One region of the Bacillus sp. AC266 genome, then DNA from elsewhere that is predicted to be linked to it. Evidence: predicted binding sites of a transcription regulator. Region 1 holds the regulator's gene; the other holds the start of a gene.

What was found. Region 1 encodes LexA, which represses DNA repair genes until DNA is damaged. Its sites were predicted from a motif close to CGAACATATGTTCG; they were not measured.
Region 2: uvrB (excinuclease ABC subunit B) is a predicted target of LexA. The motif match lies at 1,785-1,798, and genes of this name have one in related genera.

What each region holds. Positions count from the first base shown of each region.
Region 1 is NZ_CEEDEC010000009.1:35,253-51,491, forward strand. Features, by position in the region: gene AC0IXC_RS26115 (ABC transporter ATP-binding protein) at 1-1,310, shown strand, start outside; gene AC0IXC_RS26120 (PadR family transcriptional regulator) at 1,538-1,861, shown strand; gene AC0IXC_RS26125 (DUF1700 domain-containing protein) at 1,854-2,396, shown strand; gene AC0IXC_RS26130 (DUF4097 family beta strand repeat-containing protein) at 2,397-3,200, shown strand; gene lexA (transcriptional repressor LexA) at 3,304-3,918, opposite strand; gene AC0IXC_RS26140 (YneB family resolvase-like protein) at 4,060-4,716, shown strand; gene AC0IXC_RS26145 (DUF896 domain-containing protein) at 4,762-5,001, shown strand; gene AC0IXC_RS26150 (bifunctional metallophosphatase/5'-nucleotidase) at 5,042-6,625, opposite strand; gene AC0IXC_RS26155 (phosphate/phosphite/phosphonate ABC transporter substrate-binding protein) at 6,811-7,749, shown strand; gene phnC (phosphonate ABC transporter ATP-binding protein) at 7,845-8,618, shown strand; gene phnE (phosphonate ABC transporter, permease protein PhnE) at 8,615-9,409, shown strand; gene phnE (phosphonate ABC transporter, permease protein PhnE) at 9,409-10,212, shown strand; gene tkt (transketolase) at 10,514-12,514, shown strand; gene sirA (sporulation inhibitor of replication protein SirA) at 12,671-13,111, shown strand; gene AC0IXC_RS26185 (YneF family protein) at 13,190-13,411, shown strand; gene AC0IXC_RS26190 (ABC transporter transmembrane domain-containing protein) at 13,536-15,287, shown strand; gene AC0IXC_RS26195 (ABC transporter ATP-binding protein) at 15,287-16,239, shown strand, end outside.
Region 2 is NZ_CEEDEC010000004.1:223,902-240,140, forward strand. Features, by position in the region: gene uvrB (excinuclease ABC subunit B) at 1-1,710, opposite strand, end outside; gene AC0IXC_RS18215 (DUF4362 domain-containing protein) at 1,864-2,295, opposite strand; gene AC0IXC_RS18220 (hypothetical protein) at 2,343-2,963, opposite strand; gene AC0IXC_RS18225 (MerR family transcriptional regulator) at 2,960-3,721, opposite strand; gene AC0IXC_RS18230 (hypothetical protein) at 3,822-4,049, opposite strand; partial or broken gene AC0IXC_RS18235 (ATPase) at 4,066-4,384, opposite strand; gene AC0IXC_RS18240 (hypothetical protein) at 4,453-4,674, opposite strand; partial or broken gene AC0IXC_RS18245 (hypothetical protein) at 4,692-5,080, opposite strand; gene AC0IXC_RS18250 (helix-turn-helix transcriptional regulator) at 5,092-5,289, opposite strand; gene AC0IXC_RS18255 (YeiH family protein) at 5,369-6,391, opposite strand; gene AC0IXC_RS18260 (LysR family transcriptional regulator) at 6,544-7,437, shown strand; gene AC0IXC_RS18265 (MerR family transcriptional regulator) at 7,489-7,857, shown strand; gene AC0IXC_RS18270 (flavodoxin family protein) at 7,862-8,407, shown strand; gene abc-f (ribosomal protection-like ABC-F family protein) at 8,672-10,306, shown strand; gene AC0IXC_RS18280 (YbjQ family protein) at 10,440-10,751, opposite strand; gene AC0IXC_RS18285 (ABC transporter ATP-binding protein) at 10,817-12,532, opposite strand; gene AC0IXC_RS18290 (PDZ domain-containing protein) at 12,661-13,845, opposite strand; gene AC0IXC_RS18295 (S41 family peptidase) at 13,941-15,377, opposite strand; gene ftsX (permease-like cell division protein FtsX) at 15,496-16,239, opposite strand, start outside.

The DNA of each region.
Region 1 (16,239 bases):
TCATACAGGTGGGGCTTGCGTTTTTATTATCTCCCCAAATAACTATATTTGTTTTGGTCTTTGGCTTATTATTCTTAGTAGCTTCTCGTGCTTTTATAAAAAAAGCACGAATACTAGGCGGTAAGACCTCGAAATTAGCACAAGACTATCTTTCTGGTATAACAGATCATTTTAATGGAATTAAAGATATAAAGAGTAATACTTTGGAAGCATCACGTATAGATTGGTTACAATCTATAACAGAAAAGATGAGTAATGAACAAATGGAGTATATGAGAATAAGGTCGAACTCTCAATTGTTTTATAAAGTTTCAATGGCTATTTTAATTGCATTTTTTATATTATTATCAGTAAGTATATTTAAAGCTCAACCTACCCAATTACTATTAATCATACTCATCTTTTCGAGACTATGGCCACGATTTATGACAATTCAGTCAAATTTAGAACAGCTTGCTGCAAGTATTCCTGCTTTTAAATCTTTATGGGAATTACAAGAAGAGTGTAATGAAGCAGTTGAAATGCAGGATATACATCAGCAAAAACATATAAAGCCGATTTGTATAGAGCAGGGTATTGAATGTAAGGGTATTTATTTTCGATATAATAAGAAGGAGCATTTGTATGCACTTCAAAATATTAATGTGAAAATACCAATCAATAGTATGACGGCTATTGTGGGACATTCGGGAGCTGGGAAGAGCACATTAATCGATGTTTTAATGGGATTGATTCAGCCAGAGAAAGGTCAAGTATTAATAGATGGAACTCCTCTTACAAGTGAAAATTTATTGTCATTGAGACGGGCTATTAGTTATGTGCCACAAGATCCTTTTTTATTTAATGCAAGCATAAGAGAAAATTTATTGATGATTGAGCCGAATGCGAGTGAAGAACAAATTTGGACTGCATTAGATTTTGCGGCGGCAGCTGAATTTGTACGAATGCTTCCAAAAGGGCTTGATACTCTCATTGGAGATCGTGGAGTGAGACTTTCAGGCGGTGAACGTCAACGACTTGTACTAGCTCGAGCTATTTTAAGACAACCATCCATTTTAGTATTAGATGAAGCTACGAGTGCATTAGATACTGAAAATGAAGTAAAAATTCAATCAGCAATAGAAAGGTTGAAAGGAACGATGACTATTGTTGTTATTGCGCATCGGTTATCTACGATTCGGAATGCAGATCAAGTTATTGTTTTAGGAAAAGGTGAAATTGTTCAAAAAGGTGAATTTAATCAATTGGCTAAAGAGAGAAAAGGTGTATTTCGAAATTTATTAGGGTCGCAAATGGAAGTGGGTTCATAGAGGAGAAAGATTGAATGAAATCTTGTATTATTGTAATTCTAGTTGAATGATAGCCCGGATAATGGTCAGTTACAAAAGGTCTTATTCGGGCTTTTATATTTGTGTTTTCTAAATTTAGGGAATAAATATAATTCAGTACCTTGCAATAAATAATACTAAGTGGTATATTATGGATAAAATAGCTACCGTTTATTGAACAGTACTAAAATGAGAAAGGGGGATTGTCCTTGAACGTTCAGTTTAAAAAAGGTGTGTTAGAACTATGTGTTTTGGCACTAGTGAAACGTAAAGATAGTTACGGTTATGAACTTGTACAGCAAATCTCTAATAAATTTTTAATATCGGAAGGTTCTGTATATCCGTTATTACGTCGTTTAACGAAAGAGGGATATTTTCAAACGTATTTAAAAGAATCGACGGAAGGACCGCCCCGTAAATATTATCAACTAACAGAGCAAGGGGAGATGCAACTTACGTTATTAGTAACAGAGTGGCGTGATTTTGCTAAAGGTGTTCAAGAAATTATTGAAGGGGTGGAATGGGATGAGTAAAGAGCAGTTTCTTAAAGAATTATCAAGTCATCTTAGAAAGTTACCAGAAGAAGAGAGACAAGATATTTTATTCGATTATGAAGAGCACTTTCAGTTTGGGGTAGAAGAAGGGAAAACTGAATCAGAAATAATAAAGGGTCTTGGCTCTCCGAAAGTAATTGCGAAAGACTTACTTGCGATGTATCGATTTGATGAAATGAAAAAAGATCCGTCGACTTCAAATGTGACAAGAGCTGTCATGGCAGCGGTTGGACTTAGTTTGTTTAATTTTATTATCGTGCTAGGCCCGTTAGTTGCAATTATAGCTTTTATATTTTCTTTTTGGGTCGGTGGTATTGCTAGTGTAGTGACACCATTTTTCGTTATTGTAAAAGTATTTATGGGCACTTTTATATGGTTGGATCTTTTCGTTAGTATAACGTTTGTCGGAGTAGGTTTGTTGTTATGTATTGTAGCTTATTATAGTACGAAGTGGTTTAAAAGATTATGTGTACGCTATGTAGTCTGGAACTTCAAAATGATAAAAGGGGAGTAGATGATGAAAAAGATATTATTAGTAGCTATCGCTTGTATCATTATTGGAGTAATAGGGATTTCACAAACATATGAAAAAGCAGTACAAACTGCAGAAAAAGGAGATAAAGAGGACGTAATTAAAAACGAAACGCTAAAAAATGTAGAAGTTAAGTTAGATGCTGGAGATATTGTTGTCCAAAAATCTCCTGATTCCTCTTTTTATGTAAAGCAAAAAGGAGACGTAAGTAAACAGGAGATTCGTATTGCTGAAGATGGTGATACATTAAAAATCATAGGGGAAATAGAAAAAGGTGTTTCATTTGATTTTTCATTTTACAATTTCGGATTTCAAACGCCTACATTGACTATATTAGTACCTGAACGTTCTTATCAAGAGATAAAAGTAAATTCATCCGCTGGACAAATAGAAATAAGTAATGTGAAAAGTGACCGCGTAAGTGTTGAAACACTCGCCGGAGAAGTGGATTTGAAACATGTAACAGCAAAGAGTGTGGAGGGGTCTACAAAAGCTGGTGAGGTGAATTTTAAAAAAGTAATAGGGAAAGTAACAGCAAAAACGGCTAGTGGGGATATAGATATTATTGATCATGATTCTAAATATGATTTAGAGGTAAGTTCAACTGCTGGAGATGTAGATATTACTTTATTGGAAAAACCACAAGATGCAGTTATAACTGGGCAAACTGCTGCTGGAGACGTGACAATTTTTAATGAAGACAATAAAAATATAACGATTGGTAATGGTAGTAAAAAGATTAGCGGTAAAACCGCTGCTGGAGATGTTACTATTGAAACGCGTTAATAATTAATGAAACGCATTCTTTTGAATGAACGGAAATCTATCAAAATATAAAAAGAAGATAATTACCTATATAAATAAGGGAATTATCTTCTTTTTATTATTTTTAATGTAAATCACGATATACGCCAATTACTTTTCCAATAACTGACACTTGTTTTAAAATAATAGGTTCTAGTGAAGAGTTTTCCGGTTGCAGACGGAAATGATCTTTTTCTTTATAGAAACGTTTAACAGTTGCTTCGTTATCTTCTGTTAAAGCAACTACAATTTCACCGTTGTATGCAGACTGTTGTTGGCGAACAACAACTAAATCACCATCAAAGATACCGGCTTCAATCATGCTATCTCCAGAAATGCGTAACATAAACACTTGATCTGCTCCAGCAACGATACTAGCTGGAAGTGGGAAGTGATCTTCTACACTTTCGACTGCTGTAATCGGTAAACCGGCAGTAACTTTTCCGATGATTGGAACTTGAATAACAGATTGTGTTTCCGTTCGGTTGTCACCTAAAATTTCAATTGCGCGTGGTTTTGTTGGATCGCGTCGAATATATCCCTTTTCTTCTAGTCGTGATAAATGTCCGTGCACTGTAGAACTAGAAGCAAGGCCGACTGCTTGACCGATTTCACGTACGGAAGGTGGATATCCTTTTTCTTGTACTTTTAGCTTAATAAAGTCGAGAATGTCTTGCTGGCGTTTCGTTAACTTTTCCATGTTTTCTAACACCTCGTTTTCTTTCATTTTTCTTATTATTAAGTATAACATGCGAAAAAACATTCTACAAACATAAGTTCGAACGAAAGGCAAATTTATGATACACTATAAGGAAAATATAGTGAGAAAGAAGGGTTCAAAATGAATGCAATTATTTATGCACGTGTGAGCACAACAAAAGAAGAACAGGAAACATCATTATTGCGTCAAAAAGATGAATTATTGCATTTAGCTGAGCGCTATCAAATGGATGTTACAAAGGTAATTGAGGAGCAGGCTAGCGGTTATACAATTGAACGTGATGGCATATTAGAAGTGCTAGATACAATTCGAGATGAACAAGTTGATGTACTACTTATACAAGATGAAACGCGTCTTGGTAGAGGAAATGCAAAGATTGCATTAATGCATTGTTTACATAAAGAGGGGATAAAAGTTTATACGCACACGCATAGTGGTGAATTACAGCTTTCAGATTCTGATTCGATGGTGCTAAATATAATTGGGATCGTTGAAGAGTATCAAAGAAAGATCCACAATTTAAAAATTAAACGTGGCATGCAAAGAGCAGTGGAGAAAGGATTTCGTCCAGAAAATAATTTGAAAAATCGTCATTTAAGCGTAGGACGTGAGAAAAAAGAAGTGCCAATTGAGGAAATTGTACGTTTGCGCCGGAATGAATTAACTTTTGAAGAAATTGCAGCAACACTTCGTGGTTTTGGTCATGATGTTTCAAAAGCAACTGTACATCGAAGGTATGTAGAATATACAAAGCAATTGCTTGATAAAGAGGACTAACTATTGTATGATAATAATCAGTTTTGAGTAGAAGGGGGATTCGAGATGCCAAGTCAAGAACTCATTGAACGCATTAACTTCTTAGCGAAAAAAGCAAAAGCTGAAGGCTTAACTGAAGAAGAACAACGTGAGCGCCAATCGCTTCGTGAACAATATTTAAAAGGATTTCGTCAAAATATGTTAAACGAATTAAAAGGAATTAAAGTCGTTAACGAAGAAGGCACGGACGTTACACCGGCGAAATTAAAAGCTTTAAAAAAGCAGGATAATGCAAAATTAAATTAAAAGATGGGCATAGCCCATCTTTTTTTATTTGTTAAAATTGTTATTTAATAACTTTCCAGTTTTCATTTTTTGTTGCTTCTATCCTTTTATGCTTCAATATATAGTTAGCGATAAGTTCAGACATATCTGTTGGTATGTCTTTTACTACTGGTTTATTTTGAAACATAAAGAAGTTCCCGCCACCGCTTGCACGATAATTATTCATAACAACGTCATATTCTTCATTCATATTAAGAGGAGCGCCTTTATACTGCAAAGACTCTACTCTCTCTCCAATTGGTTTTGAAATGTTTAATACATACGAAATCCCTTCCCACATATCGTAATTATAGTGTTGTGGTTTTGGTTCTATATAGGTAGGGTTTACGATGATGGTTCCATCTGCTTTTAATGTGAAATAAGAAGCAGAGAGTTCGAGAGCATCTTTTATATCCGCTCCGGTTATTCTAATTACTTTTAATGTATTTGGATAAATATAATTAGAAACGATGTCACGCATTGTTACATGTTTCGGGAAACCTGGAGATGTATTATGAAACAAACTTGTACAAGAAATTGAAACATTAGCTATATCCATCTGTATTTTATTTATGAATTCAATAAAAGGATGGTCTTGCAAACGTGTTTGCATAGCATCGGAAATTTGCATATCCCCATAAATTATTCCAATAGGTTTATCAAGCCAATTTTGTGTTTTCTCTTCATAATTGGCAACCAAGGAAAGAACATCTTGGTCTGCCGCAATTCCTTGTACGGGCAATAACTCTGAATAACTCTCTTTTTTCACCCATTTTTGTTCTGCTTTTTCGAATGTTACTGTTACTTTTCCAACTGAGTGTCCATTGCATCCGGTCTGTAAAATTGTTACACCATTAATCACGGTGTGAGCGATTTCTCGGTGCTGGTGGCCTGTTAGTAAAATATCTATGCCTTCAATTTCATGGCACATTGCATATCCTTGGTTTTCACCTGTTAAAACTTCAGTCGGTACTCCGGTTTGTAAATCACGTTCAAATCCCCCGTGATAGGCTACGACTAGTAAATCTGGTTTTTCATGTTTACGGATGTAAGAAACCCATTTTTTTGTTGTTTCAAATGCATCTTCAAATTGTAAATCTTTAATATGATGTGCTTGTTCCCAATGGGGGATGTAATGCGTTGTCACCCCTAAAATAGCAATTTTTATATTTGATTCAATATGTTTTATTATATATGGTTTCCCGAAATAAGGTTCTTTTCTGTTTTTATCTAAAATGTTTGCTGATAGATAAGGGGAATTTGCAGTAGCCACAGCATTATTTAATATATCCATTCCGTAATTAAATTCATGATTTCCGATAATTGCAATGTCATACTCTAAGTAGTTGGCTAATAAGGACATTGGGTTTTCCATATCTTTTTCGTATGTAGCGTAATGATAAGTAAATGGTGTTCCTTGAATGAAGTCCCCGTTATCAATCAGAAGAACGTTTGCATTTTGAGAACGTTCTTTTTTTATGAGAGTAGAAATTTTAGCTAAACCAATTTCTGCTTTGGAGTTATCTTGGTAGTGAATTGGATACACAGTACCATGTACATCGCTTGTTAATAAAATATTTAAAGTTACAATTTGATTTTGATTCAACACCATTCACCTTTTCTATAGTTATCTTTCAATTAATCATATCAAATATATGAAAAGAATTTTAATGTGAATGTATAGAATGTGTAAAGATTCTGTAAATAAGCAATTATTTGTAAAAATATGTGATATATTTCTTCATGTTTATGGAAGGTTATTTTATAACAACGAAAAATGGAGGCACTAACATGTTGAAAAAAGTTTTTGCAATGAGTACAACAGTTGTACTAGCAGCAGGATTATTAAGTGGATGTGGAACGAAGGAATCAAGTGCAAGTAAAAATGAAGATACGAAAAAAGGTTATGTACCGAAGACACTAAATGTTCAATTTGTTCCTTCTCAAAATGCAGATACGTTAGAGGCGAAGGCAAAACCATTGGAAAAGCTATTAAGTGATAAATTAAACATTCCGGTAAAAGTTAGTATTTCAACGAATTACAATACAATTGTAGAAGCGATGGCATCTAAGCAAGTAGATGTAGGCTTTTTACCTCCAACAGCGTATGTGTTAGCGCATGAGAAAAAGGCTGCAAACGTAATTTTACAGGCGCAACGTTTTGGGGTAGATGATGAAACTGGAGCTCCGACAAAGGATTTAGTAGATGTTTATAAATCAGAGTTTGTTGTTAAGAAAGATTCTAATATTAATAGTGTAAAAGATTTAAAAGGTAAAAAAATTGGCTATCAAGATGTAACATCATCAGCGGGTTATGTATGGCCTGCGGCTGTATTGTTAAAAGAGGGAATCGATCCGCTAAAGGATGTGAAACCTGTTACATTAAAAGGTCATGATCAGTCACTTATTGCTCTTTTAAATGGTGATGTAGATGCAGCTGTTGTATTCCAAGATGCTCGCAATATTGTAAAAAAAGATTATCCGAATATATTCGATCAAACGAAAATAGTAAAATTTACGGAGAAAATTCCAAACGATACGATTTCTGTACGTTCTGATTTAGATGCAGAGTGGAGCAAGAAATTACAGGATGCTTTCATTGAAATAGGAAAGAATGAGGAAGGGCACAAAATCATTAAAGAAGTATACTCACATGAAGGATACGTTAAATCTGATGATAGTAAATTTGATATCGTTCGTGAATATGGAAAGAAAGTGAAAACGCAATAATACATATGGAAATGGCGACTAACTGGAAAGTGTGTGATTTCAGTTAGTTTGCCGTTTTTCAGTTATTGATAATACATAGAAGGTAGGTAAGATGTGTGATAGAGTTTCGAAATGTTTCCAAAGTGTATCCGAATGGTACAAAAGGATTGAATAATATAAACTTGAAAATTCAAAAAGGTGAGTTTGTTGTAATGGTCGGGCTATCCGGTGCTGGAAAATCAACACTTCTCAGATCGGTAAATCGCCTTCATGAAATCACAGAAGGAGAAATCATTATTGAAGGGGAGTCTATTACTGCTGCAAAAGGAAAAGGATTACGACGCATGCGCCGAGATATTGGTATGATTTTTCAAAGCTTTAACCTTGTGAAGCGATCAACGGTACTGAAGAATGTATTAGCTGGGCGGGTTGGATATCATTCTACATTGCGTACAACGTTAGGTCTGTTTCCGAAAGAGGACGTGGAGCTTGCATTCCAGGCGCTGAATAGAGTGAATATCTCAGAAAAAGCATATGCACGAGCTGATGAATTATCAGGGGGACAACAGCAACGTGTATCAATTGCTAGAGCATTGGCACAAGAAGCGAAAATCATATTGGCAGATGAGCCTGTTGCTTCGTTAGATCCTCTGACAACAAAGCAAGTAATGGATGATTTGAAGAAAATTAATGAAGATTTTGGAATTACGACAATTGTAAACTTACATTCTATTGATTTAGCGAGGCAATATGCTACTCGTATTATTGGATTACATGCTGGTGAAATTGTTTTTGATGGATTAGTAGAAGAGGCAACGGATGAAAAATTCGCTGAAATTTATGGGGACGTAGCTCAGAAAAGCGCATTATTAGAGGTGGCAGCTAAATGAATGAAGTGACGATATATTCGAAATCGATACCGAAGCCGCCGAGTAAATTGAAACATATGTTAACGGTTATTTTAGTTATTTTACTGTTGTGGGGTAGTAGTGTACAGGTCGACGCATCATTTTCAAAACTAGTAGTTGGTTTTCCAAATATGATGGATTTATTGAAGGAAATGGTGCCACCAGATTGGAGTTATTTTCAAATTATTACAACAGCAATGTTAGATACACTACGTATGGCGATTATTGGAACGACTTTAGGGGCGATTTTAGCCATTCCACTTGCACTATTTGCGGCAAGTAATGTATTTACTAGTGTATTTTTGTACAGTCCAGCTCGATTGATTTTAAATTTTATACGAACAATACCAGATTTATTATTAGCGGCTATTTTTGTAGCGATTTTTGGAATAGGACCACTTCCAGGTATTTTGGCTCTTACTTGTTTCTCCGTTGGACTCGTAGCGAAATTATTGTATGAGTCAATTGAATCAATTGATCCAGGTCCATTAGAAGCGATGACAGCTGTAGGAGCGAATAAGGTGCAATGGATAGTTTATGGGGTCATTCCGCAAGTGAAAGCGCACTTCGTCTCCTATGTACTTTATACATTTGAGGTGAATGTACGTGCAGCAGCTGTTCTAGGTTTAGTAGGAGCAGGTGGGATTGGATTATATTATGATCGTACACTTGGATTTTTACAATATCAACAAACTGCTTCTATTATTATTTATACCCTTGTTGTTGTATTGCTAATTGATTATATAAGTACAGTGTTGCGGGGGAAATTATAATGAGTAAAACGACGATAATCGTACCAAAACCGAAGAAACCGAGTATATATCGCTGGATTATTTTTATAGCACTTACAGTTGTATATGTATGGGCCTTTTCAGGAGTCCCGTTAGAGGGAATAAAGAATACGGCGGGAGAAATTACAAAAGCAATTATGACAGGCGTATTGAACCCAGATTGGTCGTATGTATCTTTGCCAGATGGTGAAGATTTATTACACGGTTTAATTGATACGTTGGCAATTGCGATATTAGGTACATTTATTTCTGCTTTTTTATCTGTTCCATTTGCTTTTTGGGCGGCAACGAATATGAGTAGTGGAAAATTAACTTCAGGAACTGGGAAATTTGTACTTAGTTTTGTTCGTACATTTCCTGAATTAGTTATGGCTCTTTTATTTATAAAAGCTGTTGGTCCAGGCTCTTTTGCCGGAGTTCTAGCTTTAGGGTTACACTCTATCGGAATGTTAGGGAAACTATATTCGGAAGGAATTGAAAATATAGATAAGGGACCGACGGAAGCGTTAATAGCAACGGGTGCAAATCGGTTTCAAATACTTTGGTATGCCGTATTACCACAAGTGTTACCGGATTTTCTATCGTATACGTTATACAGGTTTGAAATTAATGTACGATCCGCTGCGATTTTAGGTGTTATTGGAGCAGGTGGTATTGGTACGCCATTAATTTTTGCACTTAGTTCACGTAATTGGTCTCGTGTGGGAATTATTTTATTAGGTATCATTTTAATGGTAATTATAATTGATTTTATTTCAAGTTCTATTCGTAAGCGGATTATTTAATTTGTTTTAAAAGCATCTAATTCAGATGCTTTTTTGTATTTTTAAAGGTTATCAAAAAGGAGATATATCAGAAATTAGTATATTTGTATAAATATACAGATAATTATATTTATTTTTAAAATAAAAACAATTAAAAAGTATGTCATATTGAATGCCCATACATTCCCTAAATCACTGTGTTTTTTATAAAAAATCAAAAAAACATCAACATATTTGTCGATACATGTTGTATAATCTTGCGTGGGAAGCTATCATATAAATGTATAAAACGTTTACTAACATACGCGAAGGGAAGAATAGCATGTCACATTCAATCGAACAACTTTCTATCAACACGATTCGCACATTATCCATTGATGCGATTGAAAAAGCAAACTCTGGTCACCCAGGAATGCCAATGGGTGCAGCACCAATGGCTTATACATTATGGACTCAATTTATGAAACACAATCCAAATAACCCAACGTGGTTTAACCGCGATCGTTTCGTATTATCTGCAGGTCATGGCTCAATGTTACTATACAGTCTACTTCATCTATCTGGTTATGACTTAACAATGGATGATTTAAAGAACTTCCGTCAATGGGGAAGCAAAACTCCAGGACATCCTGAGTATGGTCACACAGCAGGTGTAGACTCAACAACTGGTCCACTTGGACAAGGTATTGCAACTGCTGTAGGTATGGCAATGGCTGAAAGACATTTAGCGGCTAAATACAACCGTGATGCGTATAATGTAGTAGATCATCATACATACGCTATTTGTGGTGATGGAGATTTAATGGAAGGCGTTTCTGCTGAAGCATCTTCATTAGCTGCTCATTTACAATTAGGTCGTCTTGTTGTACTTTACGATTCAAACGATATTTCATTAGATGGCGATTTAAATCGTTCATTCTCTGAAAGTGTAGAAGATCGTTACAAAGCATACGGATGGCAAGTAATCCGTGTTGAGGATGGAAATGATATTGAAGTAATCGCAAAAGCAATTGAAGAAGCGAAAGCTGACGAAAAACGCCCAACGCTAATTGAAGTAAGAACGACAATTGGTTTCGGTTCTCCAAACAAATCAGGAAAATCAGCTTCACATGGTTCTCCACTTGGTGTAGACGAAACAAAATTAACGAAAGAAGCATACGCTTGGACTGCTGAACAAGACTTCCATGTAGCAGAAGAAGTATATGACAACTTCCGTAAAACAGTACAAGATGTTGGTGAAACGACGCAAGCTGCGTGGAACACGATGCTCGGTGAATATGCACAAGCATATCCAGAATTAGCAAACGAACTGCAAGCAGCAATGAACGGTCTTCTTCCAGAAGGTTGGGAACAAAGCTTACCAACTTATGAATTAGGATCAAAAGCAGCAACACGTAATTCTTCAGGTGCTGTAATTAATGCAATTGCAGAGTCTGTACCATCATTCTTCGGTGGATCTGCTGACCTTGCTGGTTCTAACAAAACATACATGAATAACGAAAAAGACTTTACAAGAGCTGATTACAGCGGAAAAAACATTTGGTACGGTGTACGTGAGTTCGCAATGGGTGCAGCAATGAACGGTATCGCACTTCATGGCGGTTTAAAAACTTACGGTGGTACGTTCTTCGTATTCTCTGACTACTTACGTCCAGCAATTCGTCTTGCAGCATTAATGCAATTGCCTGTAACGTATGTATTTACACATGACAGTATTGCTGTTGGTGAAGATGGTCCAACACATGAACCAGTTGAGCAATTAGCAGCGCTTCGTGCAATGCCAAATGTATCTGTTATTCGTCCAGCAGACGGTAACGAATCAGTTGCAGCTTGGAGACTAGCTCTAGAATCTACAAAAACACCAACTGCATTAGTGTTAACTCGTCAAGATCTTCCAACATTAGAAGGTGCAAAAGACGATACTTATGAAAAAGTAGCAAAAGGTGCATATGTAGTTTCTGCAAGCAAGAAAGAAACTGCTGATGTAATCTTAATTGCAACTGGATCTGAAGTAAGCTTAGCAATCGAAGCGCAAAAAGCTCTAGCAGCAGACGGCGTTGATGCAGCTGTTGTTAGCATGCCATCTATGGATCGCTTCGAAGCTCAAACTGCTGAGTACAAAGAATCTGTACTACCAAAAGCAGTAACGAAACGTTTCGCAATTGAAATGGGTGCTACATTCGGATGGCACCGTTACGTAGGCCTTGATGGAGATGTACTAGGTATCGACACATTCGGTGCTTCTGCTCCTGGTGAGAAGATTATGGAAGAGTATGGATTTACTGTAGAGAACGTTGTTCGTAAAGCAAAAGAAATGCTTTAATGATTTTAGAAAAATCTCTCCAGCATGGGGAGATTTTTCTATGTAATTGAGTTTTTTCGACAGGAAAAGTTTTTTCTCTCTCCGTAGTCAGACAATCATTGCAAATCTTCTCTTATATAATGTAGGGAAAAGGTTGTCCAGATCGGGAGGGGAAAAATGAAAACGTATGAATTGTATTTAATTCAAGAGGATATTGCGAAAGCTTACTTTGGTCGTGAATATTTGTTTTTTGATTTATTTGCTCGATTTTCAGAATCTGGGTTCCTTTCGGAGAAGAAAGTATTATATAAACAAATGACGTATATTACGATGCCGTTACAAGTAATGAAAATTCATCATAAATTAGAACAAGCTTTGCGTGTTCTTGGTAAATATGAAAGAACAAATCATACTCATACGCTTTATACAGGAGCCGAATACGGAGAAATAATGGTGAAACCACAATATATTCGAATAAATACTTCTGGAAATGTATCCATGGAAACAACTTTCTTTGAGGTGCTTAGAAAGTGTGAGTTAACATTTTTAGCGATGGATTATGAAAATAAAAAGTACGGTTGGTTAAATCCTCTCAAACAAGTACGAACATATGTGTAAAAAATGTCGAATAGTATCTTGTCTTATTGAAAAGGTTTTAGTACACTGTAAGGTAGACAACATGAAGGAGGAAAAGATATGCCAATGTGGTTAGGTATTCTAGTGGGCGTAGTAGCACTAGTAGCAGGCGTGGCGTTAGGATTTTTCATTGCCCGCAAATACATGATGAATTACTTACAAAAAAATCCACCAATTAACGAACAAATGTTAAAAATGATGATGATGCAAATGGGACAAAAACCTTCCCAAAAGAAAATCAATCAAATGATGAGCGCGATGAACAAGCAACAAACAAAATAAGCGCAAAAGGGCACTCTTACCGAGTGCCCTTTTCTTTTGGTTATAAAACATATTTAAAACTTTTAAATATTCTGTATTTTTGTTACACTGAAAACATCGCTCATTTTAAGGGAGGAGGATAAATATGAAAGTGTTTTTTAATTTAGCTTGGTTTTTTAAGCAAGAAAAACGAGCGTACATAATCGGAATTATTATGTTATTTGGTGTCGCGCTTCTTGAACTTGTAGCGCCAAGAGTACTAGGGATTGTAGTAGATGAAATTAATAGTGGAACATTAACGTCTGAAAAATTGTTGAACTGGGTTATTCTATTAGTAGTTGTAGGAATTATGATGTATATATTACGTTATTTATGGCGTATTATGATTTTTGGATCTTCTTTAAAACTAGCTCGTCAACTGCGAAAGAATCTATATGAACATTTTACTAAGATGAGCCCATCCTTTTATCAATCACGTCGCACAGGCGATTTGATGGCACATGCGACAAATGATATTCAGGCGATTCAGCAAACTGCGGGGGCAGGTGTTTTAACACTCGTTGATTCATTAGCTGTTGGAGGATGTGTACTCGTAGCGATGGGATTTACAATTAGTTGGAAGTTAACGTTATTAAGTTTAATTCCGATGCCAATTGTAGCTATTTCTACAAATTATTATGGAACTTTATTGCATAGAAGATTTCATAAGGCACAGCAATCGTTTTCTGAAATCAATGATAAAGTACAAGAAAGTATGAGTGGGATGAAGGTAATTCGCTCACTTGGACAAGAGAAAGAGGATTTACAAGCGTTTCGGAAAAAATCTGAAGATGTTGTACATAAAAATATGCTAGTGGCACGTATTGACTCGTTATTCGATCCAACGATTTCCCTAATTGTCGGATTTTCATTTTTGATCGCAATTTGTTACGGATCATTATTAGTCGTACGAGGTGAATTAACTGTAGGGGAATTAGTAACATTTACAACGTACTTAGGGACACTTGTATGGCCAATGTTAGCTTTTGGATGGCTATTTAATATTATGGAGCGTGGACGTGCTTCGTATGATCGTGTGGAGAAAATATTTTCACAAACTTCAGATGTAGTGAATAAGGAAAATGCTATACATGCTATAGCAAGTGGTGATGTTTCGTTTGCTGTTGATTCGTTTTCTTATAAAAAGAATGAACTATTAAACTTAAAAGATATTTACTTTAACTTAAGAAAAGGTGAAACGTTAGGAGTTGTAGGGCGTACCGGTGCAGGGAAGACGACGTTATTAAAATGTTTAATTCGAGAGTATGATCATTTTAATGGTGAATTAAAAGTTGGGGAGCGGGATATTCGAGATTTAACACTTCACGGTGTGCGTTCTGCAATTTCATATGTACCGCAAGATCACTTTTTATTTTCAGCGAGTATTGGGGAGAACATTGCTTTTGGAAAGGCCGATGCTACATATAAAGAAATTAGCCGAGCTGCTGATATTGCTTGTATTCATAATGATATATTTCAATTTCCAGAAGGGTATGACACTGTAGTAGGTGAAAGGGGCGTTTCACTATCAGGAGGTCAAAAACAGAGAATCTCTATTGCGCGTGCATTATTAACAAATGCTGAAATTTTAATATTAGATGATTGTTTATCAGCCGTAGATGCAAAAACAGAAGAAACTATTTTAACTGCATTGAAACGAGAAAGGGCAGAGAAAACGACGATTATTACTGCCCATCGTTTAAGTGCTATTCAGCATGCAAATCTTATTCTTGTTATTGATGAAGGTAGGGTTATGCAGCGAGGGACACATGAGCAATTAATGAAAGAAAATGGTTGGTATAAAGAAATGTACGAAAGCCAGCAGTTAGAGGCGTTAGTAGAGAAAGGAGGCGTATGATGGCTGAGAAAAAACGGAGTGATTTAAGAAGGTTGCTTTCTTATATGAGGCCCTATAAAGGGTTATTGGCGTTAGCATTTTTATTTCTAGTTGGTGCAACTGTAACTGAAATGATGGGTCCTTTTTTAATTAAGCAATTTCTTGATGAACACTTAGTGCCAGGTAACTTTGAACAATCAGCACTTGTAACCCTATTTGTAGTGTATATTATTGCTCATTTATTAAAAGTATTATTTACTTATTTAGACTTATTGTACTTTCAAAATATCGCTTTTAAGATTGTCCAAGATATGCGAGTTGAAGTGTATGAACATGTTCAAAAATTGTCATTAAGCTTCTTTGATCGTACGCCGATTGGTACGCTCGTATCTCGCATAACGAATGATACAGAAGCGATTAAGGATTTTTATGTTAGTGTACTATCAACATTCGTGAAAAATGTAGTCTTTTTAGTAGGGATTTTAGTAGCGATGTTTTTATTAGATGTAAAATTAGCGCTATTTTCGCTCATATTAATTCCGGTAATGTTTGCAATTATGGTGTTGTATCAACGGAAAAGTGCAGCTTTTTATTTAGAGGTACGTAATCAGCTGAGTATATTAAATGCAAAGTTAAATGAGTCCATTCAAGGTATGAATATTGTTCAGGTGTTCCGGCAAGAAAAGCGGATGAGAAAAGAATTTGAAGAAGTGAACAATAAACATTTTAGTGCTGGACGTCGTACATTGAAATTAGATGCATTACTTTTACGTCCAGCAACAGATCTTGTTCATATTGTAGCAATTGCGTTAGTACTTGGTTTATTCGGAATCGATGCTTTAAAGAGTCCTGTTGAAGTAGGGGTTTTATATGCTTTCGTTAACTATATTCATCGTTTCTTCCAGCCGGTAAATGAGATGATGATGAAACTATCTTTCTTCCAGCAAGCGCTTGTTTCATCATCGCGTGTATT
Region 2 (16,239 bases), on a different contig from region 1:
ACGACGCTGTGTTTCTTCAATTGCAATTCCCATTGATCTCGTTATGCGATCTGCGTACATAATAACGCGGCCGTTTGCATTACGCGCCGCACGACCAATTGTTTGAATTAATGAACGCTCTGAACGTAGGAACCCTTCCTTATCAGCATCTAAAATAGCTACAAGTGATACTTCTGGAATATCTAATCCTTCTCGTAATAAGTTAATACCGACAAGTACATCAAACTTACCAAGGCGAAGATCACGGATAATTTCAATACGCTCTAATGTTTTAATTTCAGAGTGAAGATAATTCACTTTAATTCCTACATCTTTTAAATAGTCCGTTAAATCCTCTGACATTTTCTTCGTTAAAGTCGTAATTAATACACGTTCATTTTTCGCAATCCGGTCATGGATTTCTCCTAATAAATCATCTATTTGTCCTTCAATTGGTCGTATATCAATTGGTGGATCTAAAAGCCCTGTTGGACGAATAATTTGTTCTATTGCTTTCGGTGACTGCTCTAACTCGTACGGTCCTGGCGTTGCCGAAACGTAAATAACTTGATTCGTTTTCTCTTCAAACTCATCAAACGTGAGCGGTCTATTATCTAAAGCTGATGGCAGACGGAATCCATGATCAACAAGCACTTGCTTACGTGCTTGGTCCCCGTTATACATCGCTCTTACTTGCGGAACCGATACGTGCGACTCATCCATAACGATTAAGAAATCCTCTGGAAAATAATCTAAAAGCGTATACGGCGTTGAACCTGCTGGACGAAGTGTTAAATGACGGGAATAGTTTTCAATCCCTGAACAAAAGCCCATCTCGCGCATCATTTCTAAATCATAACGCGTTCGCTGTTCTATGCGCTGCGCCTCTAACAACTTACCGTTATCATTTAATTCTTTTAAACGCTCTTCTAATTCTTTTTCGATATTTTCAATAGCGACCTTCAGCTTTTCTTCACGTGTAACGAAGTGAGATGCCGGGAAGATTGCTACATGATCACGTTCTGCTAATACTTCACCCGTTAATGCATTTACTTCTCGAATACGATCTATTTCATCCCCAAAAAATTCAATTCGAATACAATGCTCATCAAGTGATGCGGGGAAGATTTCAACTACATCTCCGCGCACACGGAATGTACCACGCTTAAAATCAATATCATTACGTCCATACTGTACATCAACAAGTTCACGAAGCAATTGATTGCGGTCCTTTTCCATACCAACTCGAAGCGAAACAACTAACTCGCGGTATTCTTCCGGAGAACCTAAACCGTATATGCACGAAACACTCGCAACGATAATAACATCATCTCTTTCAAATAAAGAAGACGTTGCCGAGTGGCGTAATTTATCAATTTCATCGTTAATTTGCGCATCTTTTTCAATAAACGTATCCGTATGTGGTACGTACGCTTCTGGCTGATAATAATCGTAATAACTAACAAAATACTCCACAGAATTGTTAGGAAAGAAATCTTTCAGCTCACTATATAACTGTCCTGCTAACGTTTTATTATGAGCCATTACAAGTGTTGGCTTCTGCACTTCTTTAATGACATTTGAAATCGTAAATGTCTTACCCGTTCCTGTCGCTCCAAGCAACACTTGCTTTTTCTTTCCACTATTAATTCCCTCTACAAGCTTCTCTATCGCTCCCGGCTGATCACCTTGCGGGGAATACTCTGAGATAATTTCAAATGGATGTTCCAACTAAAAACCGACCTCCTCATAAAAATCTGTATTATTATTTTACCACGAATGCCCATAAAAAACCTAAAAAAAAACGAACAGATATTCGGTAAAGTTTTCGACAAGTTATATATAGAAAAAGGAAGGAATAAATACTTCCTTCCTCTACTAACTCTATTTTTTAAGTACATATAATAAGTCATATCCATTGCGCCCATTTTCATTCGTACAATCTATTAACCTATATGCCGTTTCTGATTCACGTTGCTCTTTAACAATCCTTTTACAACTATCTTTATGTAACCCTTTATGGTCACCAGCAAATTGATCTCGTCTATTATCTAACACATAAAGTATATCTTTCTCACTATGCTCTAACGTTTGAAAAATCGGATCACCTTCATGTGTATACTGTACAATTCTTATTTTATCAACTTTCCCTTGTTCCACATTCCAAATGAACTTCTCGAATTTATCTAGATTAGAAATTTCCGCCCCCTCTGCAACGACATCATTCTTCTTATCAATTGCACTGTTAGGTTGTGAACATGCTACTAAACTAAAGAGAAATAAGCATATAAAACCTGTTCTTTTTCCTATCGTTATCCTCTCCTATACAAACTATTGGTATACTAGAAAAAAGCTACTTTCCTCTATGAAAGTAGCTTCTTGTTTCCTTTCTCCTTCTTCGGAAAAATAACATATGAAAATGAAATTACAGTATCCACTAAAAGAATAATAGCCCATACTTGGCTTACACGGCTTGCTGCTTTATTTAAAACGATTCCTGACTCTAACCAATTTCCCCACTGTTCTACTGGAATAAGCCCATACATGAAGAAAAAGAATATATGAACAGCAATAAACAAAATAAGATGTAAAATCCAATTTTTTATTTCCTGCTTCGCATGCGCCATCCCTGCTACTTCAATTGGTTCTTCGATAATAGGTGCCGGTTCATTCCGCCACTTCGCAACTAATTTTTGTACATATATATCTAATTTCTTCAAATCCTTTTTCCCATAAAAAACTGCATATAATAAAATGATTACCGTAATGATTTGAAAATTAGAGAACTTCCCTGTTTGATAGTAGTCCACTACTCCTAAAGTTAAAATAAACACTTCATTTACAAGTAGCACAATCCCCATAATAAAACTTGCCTTTTTCAAGCGAAATCCATACCTTAGTAAAAAGAATCCGATAGCCGATAACCAAAATACAATCTCTGCCCCAATTAAAAAATACCAACGATATTCTGCAAGTATACTCATTTATCCCTCTCCCTTTCGTCATATATACGAAAAGCCTCATCCATATATAATAGAAGCTCTTCTTCAATTGGATACATACTCATTTTCTGTGAATCTTCTTTTGACTTTCTTACTTCCCACAATTTATCTAAAAATGCTTCATCACCATTTGCCATCTCTAAACACTTCTGCATTAATTCCTTTGTTGCGCCTTGTACCTCATCACATGATGCTTCCTTACCGTCTTTCATAAAGTTACGTAGTTGCTTTAATAAATTTACCCATTCTAAAACATTCGGGTCTTCTTCACTCATGTTCGGCAAATTATGAAGCAACTTTTGTTCTCCCTTTGAAAATACTTCATTTTGAAATATTTCACGTATACGAGACGACTGTTTCGAAAGCTGAATAAGTTCAAACATAACTTTCCAATCAAGTTCTCCTTCCACATCTACCGAATAAACAACAGCTTGTAAAACACGCTCCATCCGATTGAATTTCTTTTGTTCTTCCTGTACAAACCGAAGTTGTTTTTCAAGAGAATCCTTTAAGTTAAGCTCACCTTTTACTAACATATTCGCAGCCTCTTTTAATGAAAAACCCATTTCTTTTAAAAATAAAATTTGCTGCAAACGAACAACATCTCTCTCGCTATATAACCGATGTCCTCCATCAGTTTTCCCACTCGGCTTTAATAAATCAATTTGATCATAATAACGTAACGTCCTTACTGTAACCCCTGTTTCCCTCGTTAGTTCTTGAATTGAAATCAACTCCATCACCTCTTCTCCTTCATTATAAAAGGTGACGTAACGTAACTTTCAAGTAGTTTGTAAAAAAAATACAAAAAGCTATTTATACCTTTTGTATAAACAGCTTTTATGGAAATAACCCCTTTTGTATAGCACGCCCACAAAATAAAATAATTGCCCCTACAACAACACTTGTTGCTGTTTTATGATAATGCGCTAAAATTAATAAATAGTATGATAAACCTACAGCACCAATCATAATACATACACTTGGCACTGGATTACGAGAGAAGTTTTGTATTCCCCAAAACAAAGCAAAAATAGCCGTAGCGACACATAATACCGGTAATCCCATCCCAGTTCCCCTTTTTCTATCTATTCCTTGTTGCTAACACACTCGTCGATGCCATACTTATTAATAAACCAAAAATAGCACTATATAATAACTCATTTACATGTACTACTTGCCTATCTAAATACTTATTTACACAAAGATACATAATGAACAAAAAAACGCAGCTTGTAATACAAATCGTAAAATATGACTTCATATTGTTCACAACTCGCTCATCAATTGACGGTACTCTCTTCTTTCAAACGCTTCTGTTCTCTATATTCCGAAATGCCATATAAAATGACTAGTGCTACATTCGATATGAAGATCGTTCCCCACGTAATACTTAAAATCATTAAACTCACATTTAAAACAAGACCCGCTGAAAGCAAACTTCCTATGAACCGTATAATATCTTACTTACTCATACATGATCAGCCTCTTTTTGATTTCTATATTTCCATTTCGGCCAATAGTTCACAAAGAAATAAACAAACTGTCCTAATACAAATAAAACAAACGGCATGCCCGCATTTCCATAAACAATTAAATTATACAAACTCCATACCGCTAAACTCATTGTTAAAAACAACCCTAAATATTTAAACGCTTTATCCGACTGAAATCTCTCAAACTCATCTTGCATTTTCATTCCTCCTATCGTTATGCTCGTTTTCCCGCCATTACTCCTATGATGAGACTACCAGCAAATAAGAAACTACATACAATGAATATTTCTGGAATCGGTATAGTAATTCGCCCTATCGCTTTGCTTGCAACAATATAAACAATAAGCAAAAGAAATGCGAATATAAATGAAACATTTACATACTTTTTTATATTTTCATTTACCCGCTCATCTATATCTGGAAGTTCTTTTTTTGTACTTCCGCTTTTTGTAATTCGTATACAATATCAGAAATACAATTGCTAAAATATTACTAACTATAAGCGATAACATCGGTATGGATGGGTCCATAATACGAACTAAAACGTCCCCCTCCACATAATCCTAAGACAGTAGCGATATACAACTTTTTAGTGTCGTTCATTTTCTCTCCCCTTACTCCAGCGTAAATATTTCCTCTACCTTCATCCCAAAATATTTGGCGATTTTTAGGGATAGCTCTAGACTCGGATTATAATGATGGTTTTCAATCGCCACAATCGTCTGCCGCGTCACCTGCATCGCCTTTGCCATTTCCACTTGCGTTATATGATGTTGTTTTCGTAATTCCTTAATTTTATTTTTCACACCCATAGGCTCCACCTTCGAAAGTAAAGATATCTTTACAAAAAAAGGTAAAAAAAGAGACATCTATAAGATGCCTCTTTTTTTGCTACATAAATCCTAATGCATATACAAGAACGTACCCAAGAACAGATAAGCAAACCGAGCCAATCAATCCTGCCACGAATGCCCTACTTCCTAATTTGCGGAACGTTTTAAACTCTACATTTAAACCGAGTCCTGCCATTGCCATCGCAATAAGCATGTACGCAATTACTACAATATATCCGGCAACAACTTCTGGGATAATCCCAATCGAATGCACCGCACTCATTGCTAAAAATCCGAAGATGAACCAAGGAATCGGAAGGTCGCGCCACGATCTTTTTTCCTTGCTTTCCTCGCTCTTACCAAACCATAATCCAATTAAAATCGCTACTGGCACAAGCATCGCTACGCGCGTTAACTTCACAATAACCGCGATGTCTACAGCCGTGCTACCTCCTGGCGCTGCAGCAGCGATAACGTGAGCGATTTCGTGCAGCGTCGCCCCTGAGAACACCCCGTAACCGTAGGGTGAGAAGCCAAGTACTGGGTATAATAGCGTATAAATAAGTGTAAATATTGTACCTAAAATTGCAATAATTGCTGCCCCGACTGCTGTTTCTTCATCTTTCGCTTTCACTTGCGGTGCAATTGCCACGACCGCTGCCGCACCGCAAATTGCCGTCCCGCATGCTGTTAAAATCCCAAGTTTCTTTTCTACTTTAAATACTTTCGTTAATCCATATACAACGAAAATGGTAAATGTAATAACAACCGCTGCGATGACCAATACTTTCGGCCCCGCCTTCGCAATATCTACAAGATTTAACCGCATTCCGAGTAAGATGATCCCAAAGCGTAGCAACTTCTTACTCGCAAAGTTCGTTCCCACTATCGCTTCTTGAGGAATCCCGATTGCCGCGCGCCAAACCATCCCGATTAGAATAGCGATTACTAATTGTCCCATAATATTTAAAAATGGAAGCTCTGCTAAATATTTCGCGGCGATTGCGATTAATAACGTAATCCCAATACCTTGCGAAAATCCAAAGCCCTTCTTCTTTTGTATAACAAGTGTTTGTTCCACTTTGTACCACCCCAATAATCGTATTGGAACATGCATGTTCTTTCTAGTTACATTATAAGAGAGTTTTAATAATAAGTTTAATATCAATATTGAATCCCTATCATCAGAAATACTTATGATAAAATAAAAGCAAAAATAAAGGGGCCTAACAAATGAACGTCGACATTTTAAAGATCTTTGTTACTGTCGTTGAACAAAAACATTTTTCGCGTGCTGCGGAACTATTAAACCTTTCACAACCTGGCGTTAGTATGCACATTCGCAACTTGGAAAATGAATTTGGGACTACACTTATTCAGCGCTCCCCAAAGCACGTCCAAGTTACGGAAGCTGGAAACATATTATACATACACGCAAAGCAGATGCTCTCACTTTATGAAGATGCAAAACAGGAAATTAATGCGCTGCATAACGTCGTAACAGGAACACTTCGCATCGGCGCTAGCTTTACAATTGGCGAATACTTACTTCCAAAAATACTTGCGCGCTTTGCCAATGAAAATGCACACGTCGAAGTTCATACATTTATCTCCAATACGGAAGAAGTTTTGCAAAGCCTCCGCTCTAATCAAATTGATATCGGCTTAGTGGAAGGCCAAGTCGTGTACGCTGACGTAGATGTTGAAACTTTTATGCAAGATGAAATGAAACTCGTCGTCCCGCCAAACCACCCATTGCTCCATATCAAGGGGATTAACGAAAATGCATTGCAAGACCAAGTCTGGGTATTAAGGGAGAGCGGCTCTGGCACACGTGCCTATAGCGATCGATTTATACACCAACATCATTTAAAAATGAAACGCTTCTTTACATTTAGCAGTATTCAAAGCGTGAAGGAAGCCGTTGCAGCCGGTCTTGGCATCGCCATCCTTTCAGATTGGACTGTTCGAAAAGAACTATTAGCAAAAGAACTATTCCACATCCCTGTTCCGAACGAAGAGCTAATCCGTCCATTCTCCATCGTGCGCGGCAAATATTTTATCCCGTCTAAAGCTATTCAAGTCTTTTTAAAACACGTAGATTCTTTTGCGAAAAAACAGAGTTGACCTTCACATTAGTGTGAAGGTTTACAATACATGTAAAAGGAGTGAAACGCATTGCGAATTGGAGAGTTATCAAAAGAAACTGGGGTTAGCGAAAGGGCACTAAGACATTATGAAGAAAAGGGATTACTCCCTTCGAAACGCCTAGCAAATGGCTACCGTGATTTTGATGAAAGTGCAATCGAAAAAGTAGAGCTGATTCAAATGTACTTGCAAATCGGCTTAAATTTAGAAGAAACAGAACGAATGCTACGTTGCCTTGAAATCGAGCCCCATCTTTACGAAAATCCGTGTAGTAGTATCCTTGCACTTTACGAAGACAAACTTGATGAGGTAACGAAGCAAATCACATTACTTTCCAACATTCAAACGAATTTACAAAAACACGTTTCACTCCTAAAACAAGCAAAAGAAAAGGGATGATTACATGTTTGTTATACATGGCAGTTCAAGACAAAACGGAAATACGGAAGCTTTAACACATATGGTGATTGATGGGATTGAAACAGAACAAATTTACTTGCGTGATCATATCGTCCACCCAATCATAGATCAGCGCCATGATGTAGAAGGATTTCAACCTGTAAATGATGACTACGAGCAGTTAATCGAGCGCATGCTAGAGCACGACACGATTATCTTCGCTACACCGCTATACTGGTACGGAATGAGCGGCCACATGAAGAACTTCGTTGATCGCTGGTCACAAAGCTTGCGTAATAAATCTCTTCATTTCAAAGAAAAAATGAAAGGCAAAAAAATGTACGTTGTCATCGTTGGCGGAGACAGTCCAAAACTGAAAGCATTGCCACTTATCGCCCAGTTTCAATATATCTTTGATTTTGTTGGTTCATCATTTGAAGGGTATATTATTGGGGATGCGAATGGACTAGATGAAATCAAGAACGATGCTGAGGCGCTGGCAAAAGCACAATTGTATAATAATAAATTCAAAAATAGCACACAGAAATAAGTTTGACAAATCCATTTGTATGCGCATACAATAAAAATAATATTATGAAAGGAAGGTACTTTGACCAATGAAGTTCTAATTCTCTTATTTATTTCATCCATCACAAATAGTGAACAAAAATGATGAAAACTAGCAGAGGATTAGTCTGTCCATTTGTCGATACTTTCTTTCGATACGATTATGTAAAAAATCGTTTATTTATGTACGATTTTTACATTAAAGGGCGACATTTATCCTCTCTAGTGAAACTAGGGAGGTTTTTTTATGACTATTTTAATCGCACGTAATATCGAAAAGAGCTTTGGTGATCGCACCATATTTACGTTACCATCACTAGAAATTCAAGCAAACGATCGTATAGGGATTGTCGGAGTCAACGGAGCTGGAAAATCTACGTTATTACAAATATTAAGTAAAGAAATAGAAACTGACAAAGGCACAGTAACTCATCATAGTTCTATCGCCATCATTCCACAGCTTAGCGAGGGGATACCGGAAACCGCTTCTTCCCTCGCTAAAGGAAAATGGAATATTTCAAACGTCGCAAATTCAATGAGCGGCGGTGAACGAATGCGCCTAAAGATCGCCCATGCCCTCGAAGAAGATGCAGGCATTCTATTTGCTGATGAGCCAACAAGTCACTTAGATATGTTCGGTACAGAGCAATTAGAAAAGGCACTTTTATCTTATAAAGGTGCACTTGTTTTAATATCGCATGATCGTGATCTTTTAGATGCCATATGTACAAAAATCATCGAAGTTGAAGACGGTACTATTCAAGAATATAAAGGTAATTATTCAAACTATCGAAAGCAAAAAGAACGTGAGCGAATACAAAAGGAAGCAGAATATGATCAATATATACAAGAAAAAAATCGGTTAGAACAGTCAATTTCACAAAGAAAGCAACGTGCTTCTAGCATGACAAAAATCCCAACACGGTTCAGTTCATCTGAATCTAAACTTTATAAGTGCAGCGGGGCTCATGGGCAAGAAAATGTTAGCAAAGTAGCGAAAGCACTAGAAACACGCCTTGAAAAGTTGGAACAGAAAGAAAAACCGAAGGACTTTTCTCAAGCTCAGTTTGACGTACAATACCACACACCAATTCATAGTAAAGCAGTTGTTCAATTTAATAAAACAACGAAGAAAATAGGGGATCGCACATTATTTAAAAATATGAATGGAACAATTGTCCCTGGGGCAAAACTTGCTATTTTAGGGGAAAACGGAAGCGGAAAAACAACTTTGTTCAAAATGCTTCTCGCGAACGAGCGTGGCATTCAGCTTTCGAAAAGTTGTAAAATTGGATACTTTGAACAAACATTATCTATTTTAAAAACAGATAAAACAATTTTAGAAAACGTTCTAGAAGAAACAAACTATACAGAATCGTTCGTTCGAACAATACTTGCACGGCTCCTATTCCGCCGTGAAGATGTTCATAAACCTGTGCACATCTTAAGTGGTGGAGAACGCATGAAGGTTGCACTCGCAAAAGTATTTTTAGGAAACTATAATATGCTTCTGCTCGACGAACCGACAAACTATTTAGACTTGGCAACGCAAGAAGAATTAGAAAGCATGTTACAGGAGTATCCTGGTACAATACTTTTCATTAGCCATGACCGTGCCTTTATTCGTTCTGTTGCAAACCATATTCTACAAATAGATGAGAGCGAACCAAGAATATTCCACGGCAATTACGAGCAATACACAAAAAGAACCACCCAAGCTTCTGTAAACGTTACTGAACAAGAATTATTGCGATTACAAACAAAATTAACAGAAATCATCAGCCGGATTTCTATCCCAAATCAGCATGATGACATCACATTTCTCGAACAAGAATACGAAAAATTATTAGTTCGAATTCGGCAGTGTAAAGAAGCGCTCTAATGTCTTCCCCATATATCGACGGGACCTTCCACATTTCCCAAGAAATATCGAGGCTTCGACATAGAATATCACCCTACCTATCATGTTAGACACAATAACAACAAAAAGCCGTGCACCAGCACGGCTTTTCACTTTATATACGGACAGCAGTCCCACTCACCGCAACCATTAGCATTCCTTCGCGAACTACTTCGTAGTCCACATCGATACCAACAATGGCGTTCGCATTTTTTTGTCTTGCGAGAGTTTTCATCTCTTCCATTGCAATGTCGCGCGCTTCTTTTAATTTACTTTCGTAGGCGCCTGCGCGACCACCGACAACGTCACGGACAGAAGCGAAAAGGTCACGCACGATATTCGCACCCATGATTGCTTCGCCATTAACGATATCGATATAATCAATAATTTCTTTCCCTTGAATTGTAGAAGTTGTTGTTACAATCATGCTTTGTAGCCTCCCAAATAAGATTTCCACTTACTTATGGTGCACTAATTCAGCAGAAATTATATTTACGAACTAAACTGCGCCTCATACAATCGGCTGTAACCCTCGCCTCGTTTGATTAGCTCCTCATGTGAACCTTGTTCTGCAATACCGTCTTTATTTACAACGACGATGCGATCTGCATTTTTAATAGTTGCAAGCCTGTGAGCGATAACTAATGTTGTACGGCCAACAGATAGTTCTGCAAGTGATTTTTGGATAGCAAGTTCTGTCTCTGTATCTAGCGCAGAAGTTGCTTCATCTAAAATTAAAATTGGCGGGTTCTTCAAGAACATACGGGCAATTGCTAAGCGCTGCTTTTGTCCTCCTGAAAGTTTCACACCACGCTCACCAATAACTGTATCTAAACCGTCTGATTGCGAGTAAATTAAGTCCTCTAGCTGAGCACGTTTTACCGCCTGCCAAATTTCAGTTTCTGAAGCTTTTAAGTTTCCGTAAGCGATATTTTCACGAATTGTTCCTGAGAATAAGAAAACATCTTGCTGTACAATTCCGATTTGCTTACGAAGTGACGATAACGTCATCTCTTTGGTGTCAATGCCATCAATTTGAATTGATCCAGATGATTGTTCATAAAAACGAGGTAATAAACTACATAGTGTTGTTTTCCCTGCCCCTGATGGTCCAACGAAAGCAACTGTTTCACCTGCATGTATTTTCAAACTAATATCGTTTAAAATCGGCTCTTTATTTTCATATCCGAACGTGATGTTATTGTATTGAATATCGCCGTGTACATGTTTAACTTCTATTGCACCTTTAGAATCTACAATATCCGGCTCTGTTTCCAGAAGTTCTACATATCTTTTAAAACCAGCGATTCCTTTCGGATAACTTTCAATAACCGCATTAATTTTTTCAATTGGGCGGAAGAAAATATTCGTTAATAAAACGAATCCAATAAATCCACCGTACGTTAATTCACCTTGCAGAACAAACCATGTACCACATATTAATACAAAGAGTGTTACAAGACGCATCAGCATATAACTAATCGATGAATTTAACGCCATAATTTTATACGCCATTAATTTTGTTGTACGGAAACGAGCATTATTTACAGCAAATTGCTCTTTCTCAAACTTTTCATTTCCAAATGCTTGTACAACGCGGATACCACCTACATTGTTCTCGATACATGCATTGAAATCAGCAACGTCTGAGAATAAACGTCTAAACGTACCTGTCATTTTTTTATTGAAGTAAAGTGCCAACCATAATAAGAACGGGATTACGAAGAATGTTAGAAGTGCTAACTTCCAGTTAATCATCATCATAAATGAAAATGCTCCAACTAAAGTCATAATGGCAATGAATAAATCTTCTGGTCCATGGTGAGCAATTTCCCCAATTTCCATTAAATCGTTTGTAAGACGTGAAATTAAATGACCTGTTTTATTATTATCAAAAAATCTGAATGATAGCTTTTGAATGTGATCAAATAATTTCTGCCTCATATCTGTTTCAATGTTAACCCCAAGCATATGTCCCCAATATGTAACGACATATTGCAAACCTGCATTTAACACATAAACTACGAACAAGCCGAAACAAGCCCATAAAATAAGCGTCCAATTTTGTCCTGGTAATAACTTATCAATAAATTGATTTACGATAAGCGGGAAACCAAGTTCGAGTAAACCTGCAATAACTGCACAGGAAAAATCGAGTACGAATAAACCTTTGTACGGTTTATAGTAAGAAAAAAATTTACGTAGCATATCTTTCCTCCCTTTTCCAAATTAAAAGACTCTCTAAATGATAACCATTATCAAATAATTATTCAAGTTATCCGTCTATGAAACTAAAAAAACCTTCATCTATATTTGATGAAGGTTTCCATTTTATTTTATATAGCTTCCGAATCCCATTCGTGCTCTTGCTGAACAAATACAACACCTAATTCATGATGTCCCCCGGCGTATAATGCCGTTTGAGCAAGACGAAGCTCACCATTTGTATCTACTACTTCTAATTTACAAAACGCTCCTGTCGTCTTCGTTTGAAGCGCGTCATAAAACTCTTCGGTACTTCTTGGAATGATTCCATTTACTTTCGTAATAACTTCTCCAGGTTTTAAATTCATCTCTGCCCCAATTGTATTCGGAATTGTATCTAACACAACAAGTCCATCATTACGTGCGGCAAAGTATGCTGGTCTTTTCTCGTCTGCAATTTTCTCTTGCATCGAGATTGTAAAGCGTCCAAGCATTGCGACTCCCATCGCGATAATTGCAAGTACGTGCCACCAGTAACTTGCGATACCTAAAACGAGTACGAGCCCCGCTAAACCATAGACACGTCTTCCTGTAAATAACAAAGCTTCCGTCGGCTCATAACTTCTAACCTTTCTCATAAATCCAATTAAAAATGGAACGAGGAATAAAGAGTATGTAGTCGAACCTATTGAAACGACAGGCCACCAAGAAATAAATCCTGTCACCGCGTCTCCTGGTATAAGAATAAATACTGGTACAAGCCATAAACGATTGGATTCATGTAGTCCAATTCGTAGCCCACGCTTACCTTTGTTAATTTTCGGCGTAGAATAACGAACTGCATTTTTAGAGATTAATAAACCCTCTACAACGAGCATAACGCCTAGTAAAATAGCAAGGGATACAATCGTACCCTCTTCACCTTCTCCAAGCTGTAAGAAGGAAACTGGCATCTTAGACGATAACAACACGAGTGCAATCGCGATTCCGAAAGTATAAGCTACAGATAAATATCGATACATAGCAGTTAATCCGAATAATAACGTCCAAAGTAAAATTGCCCATAAACTCGCTTTTGAAACAACAAGCCCAAGCCCAATCGTAATAATAGATACGATTAATCCGTACCCAATACCTGCAAATAGAGTTGTTCGTAGTTCAAACCAAATATCATATACTTTAAAAGAAAAATCTTTTCGTTCTCGTAATATACGTAAGTATCCAACGAAGATACTACTAATTAAAAATACATAGACAGCAGGGTGTAAGAAAAAACGTCCAACCGCTCGTAGTATTTCAAAAAGCCATGCCTCCACGAATTCATTCACCACCATTTATATCATTCTTTCTTTTTATCTTATCATATTTAACACATAAAAAAATACAGGCATCAAAGTGCCTGTATTCTTTCTTATTTCGCTATTAATTTCAATGCCGTCTGTAATTGTAAATCATTTTCTCCAGAACGGATTTTTTCAATGATTTTAGTTTGAATCGCTTCAGCTGTCTTTTTATCAAGTTGCCCTGTCGCTTCCATCTCATTCGCATTTTGGAATGCTTTTAGTGCTGATTCTGTCTCTTTGCTAAAGTATCCATCTTCACGTCCTGGTACATATCCTAAGCTCTTAAGCATTTCTTGCGCGTGTTTTACTTGTACATCATTTGAATTGTATGAAAGTGTCTTTTCAATTTGAATTGGTGTCGCATGATAATAATCTGGTTGCTTCACTTCTACAGTTGGCGCGATTCCTTTTTTATGAATCCAATTGCCATCTGGTGTTAACCATTTAAACATTGTTAATTTAATGTTGCTGCCATCTTTAAATGGAACAGCCTGTTGAACAGTACCTTTACCAAACGTTTTTTCACCAATTAAATCGTATCCTTCTCCTTCTTTTAGCGCACCAGCTAAAATCTCTGAAGCAGAAGCACTTCCATTATCAATTAATACTGAAATTGGATATGACTTTCTCTCTTTCAGTTCCGTAGAGAATTTCTTCTTCTCACCATTTCGCTGTTCTACTTGTAGCATTGGCTTTTTATCTGTCATGATGTCTCCTAGTATATCTTCTACACTATTTAAATAACCGCCAGGATTACCACGCACGTCAATAACTAAGCCTTTTATGTTTTTCTTCTCTAGCTCTTTTAACTGATCCTTAAATTCTTTCGCAGTATTTTCAGCGAAAGAAGTAATTTGCATATAACCGATATCTTTTCCGCTATCTTGCTTTACGGAACTAAATACAGTGAAAATCGGAATCTTTTCACGCTTAATTTTAAATTCTATCGGATCAGCCACTCCTGCGCGCTTAATTTCAATTGCAACAGTCGTTCCTTTTTTACCACGAATTTTTAATACTGCTTCTTCACGTGATAAATCTTTCACACTATTTCCATCTACAGATAAAATTTGGTCATTCGGTTTAATTCCTATCTTTTCTGCTGGTGAACCTTTAATTGGCGATACGATAATAAGCTTACCGTCCGTCTTGTTCACTTCAGCTCCAATCCCTTCAAGTTCAGGATCTAATGACTGACTAAACTGTTTTGCCGTTTCTTTATCCATATACGTGGAATAAGGGTCCTTCAGCGTAGACAACATTCCCTGTATCGCACCTTCGACTAATTTGTCGTCTTTCACGTCTTCCACATAACGTGAATCAATTAGTGCATACGCCTCATTAATCTTTACCAAATTCCCTTGCGCTGTGCCAGCATTACCATTCGATACTGTTTGCGTTACATACGCTGGGTTTATCCCAAACCAGTACATACCACCAAACATCCCGCCAGCACCAATTAAAAATGCAACAACCATTCCAATAATTGCAACTCTACGTTTCAATGCGGAATTCCCCTTTCCAGAACACACAGGTGGTGTAGCAAAAGGCATCACACGATGTGTGATGCCTTTACCTATTTCTACTATATGATAAGCTTGTACGAATTATGTTTGCAACTTTTTATACTTTTAAGAAGCGACGAATTGACATTACACTTCCCCACATACCGATTAATGCACCGATTAACATTAATAAACCAGCTAATTGGAATACGAATGGGTTGTATGGTAGAAGCTCGAAAATTGTTCCGCCAAGTTTTTCATTAAACACACCTTGCAACGAATTATACATAACTAAAATTAGGCCAATTGGAATAATTGATCCTAATACTCCTAGGAATAATCCCTCTAACAAGAACGGCCAACGAATAAACCAGTTTGTTGCACCAACAAGTTTCATAATTTCAATCTCAGTACTACGAGCATAAATTGTAATTTTAATTGTGTTAGAGATTAAGAACATCGCTGTGAATAGAAGACCCGCAATTAATGCAATCCCGATGTTACGACCAGTTTTTACAGTATCAAATAATTTTTCAACTTGACCTTTACCGTATTGAACATTACTTACAAACTGCATTTTCTCAATCTTTTTCGCAATTGTTGCCGTATCTGTTGGTTCTTTCGCCTTTACAACAAATACGTTTTTCAGTGGGTTATCTTGCTCAAATAACTCGAACGTTTTTCCACTATCGCCTAAGCTTTTAATTAAACGTTTCAACTCTTCTTCTTTAGAAGAATATTTAATAGAATCTACTTTCGCAATTTTACTCATATCTTCTTCTAATTTCTTTTGATCAGCTTCTTTTGCTGCTGGATCAACATGCACACGAATTTCTACATCTTGCTCTACTTTCGTCGCAAA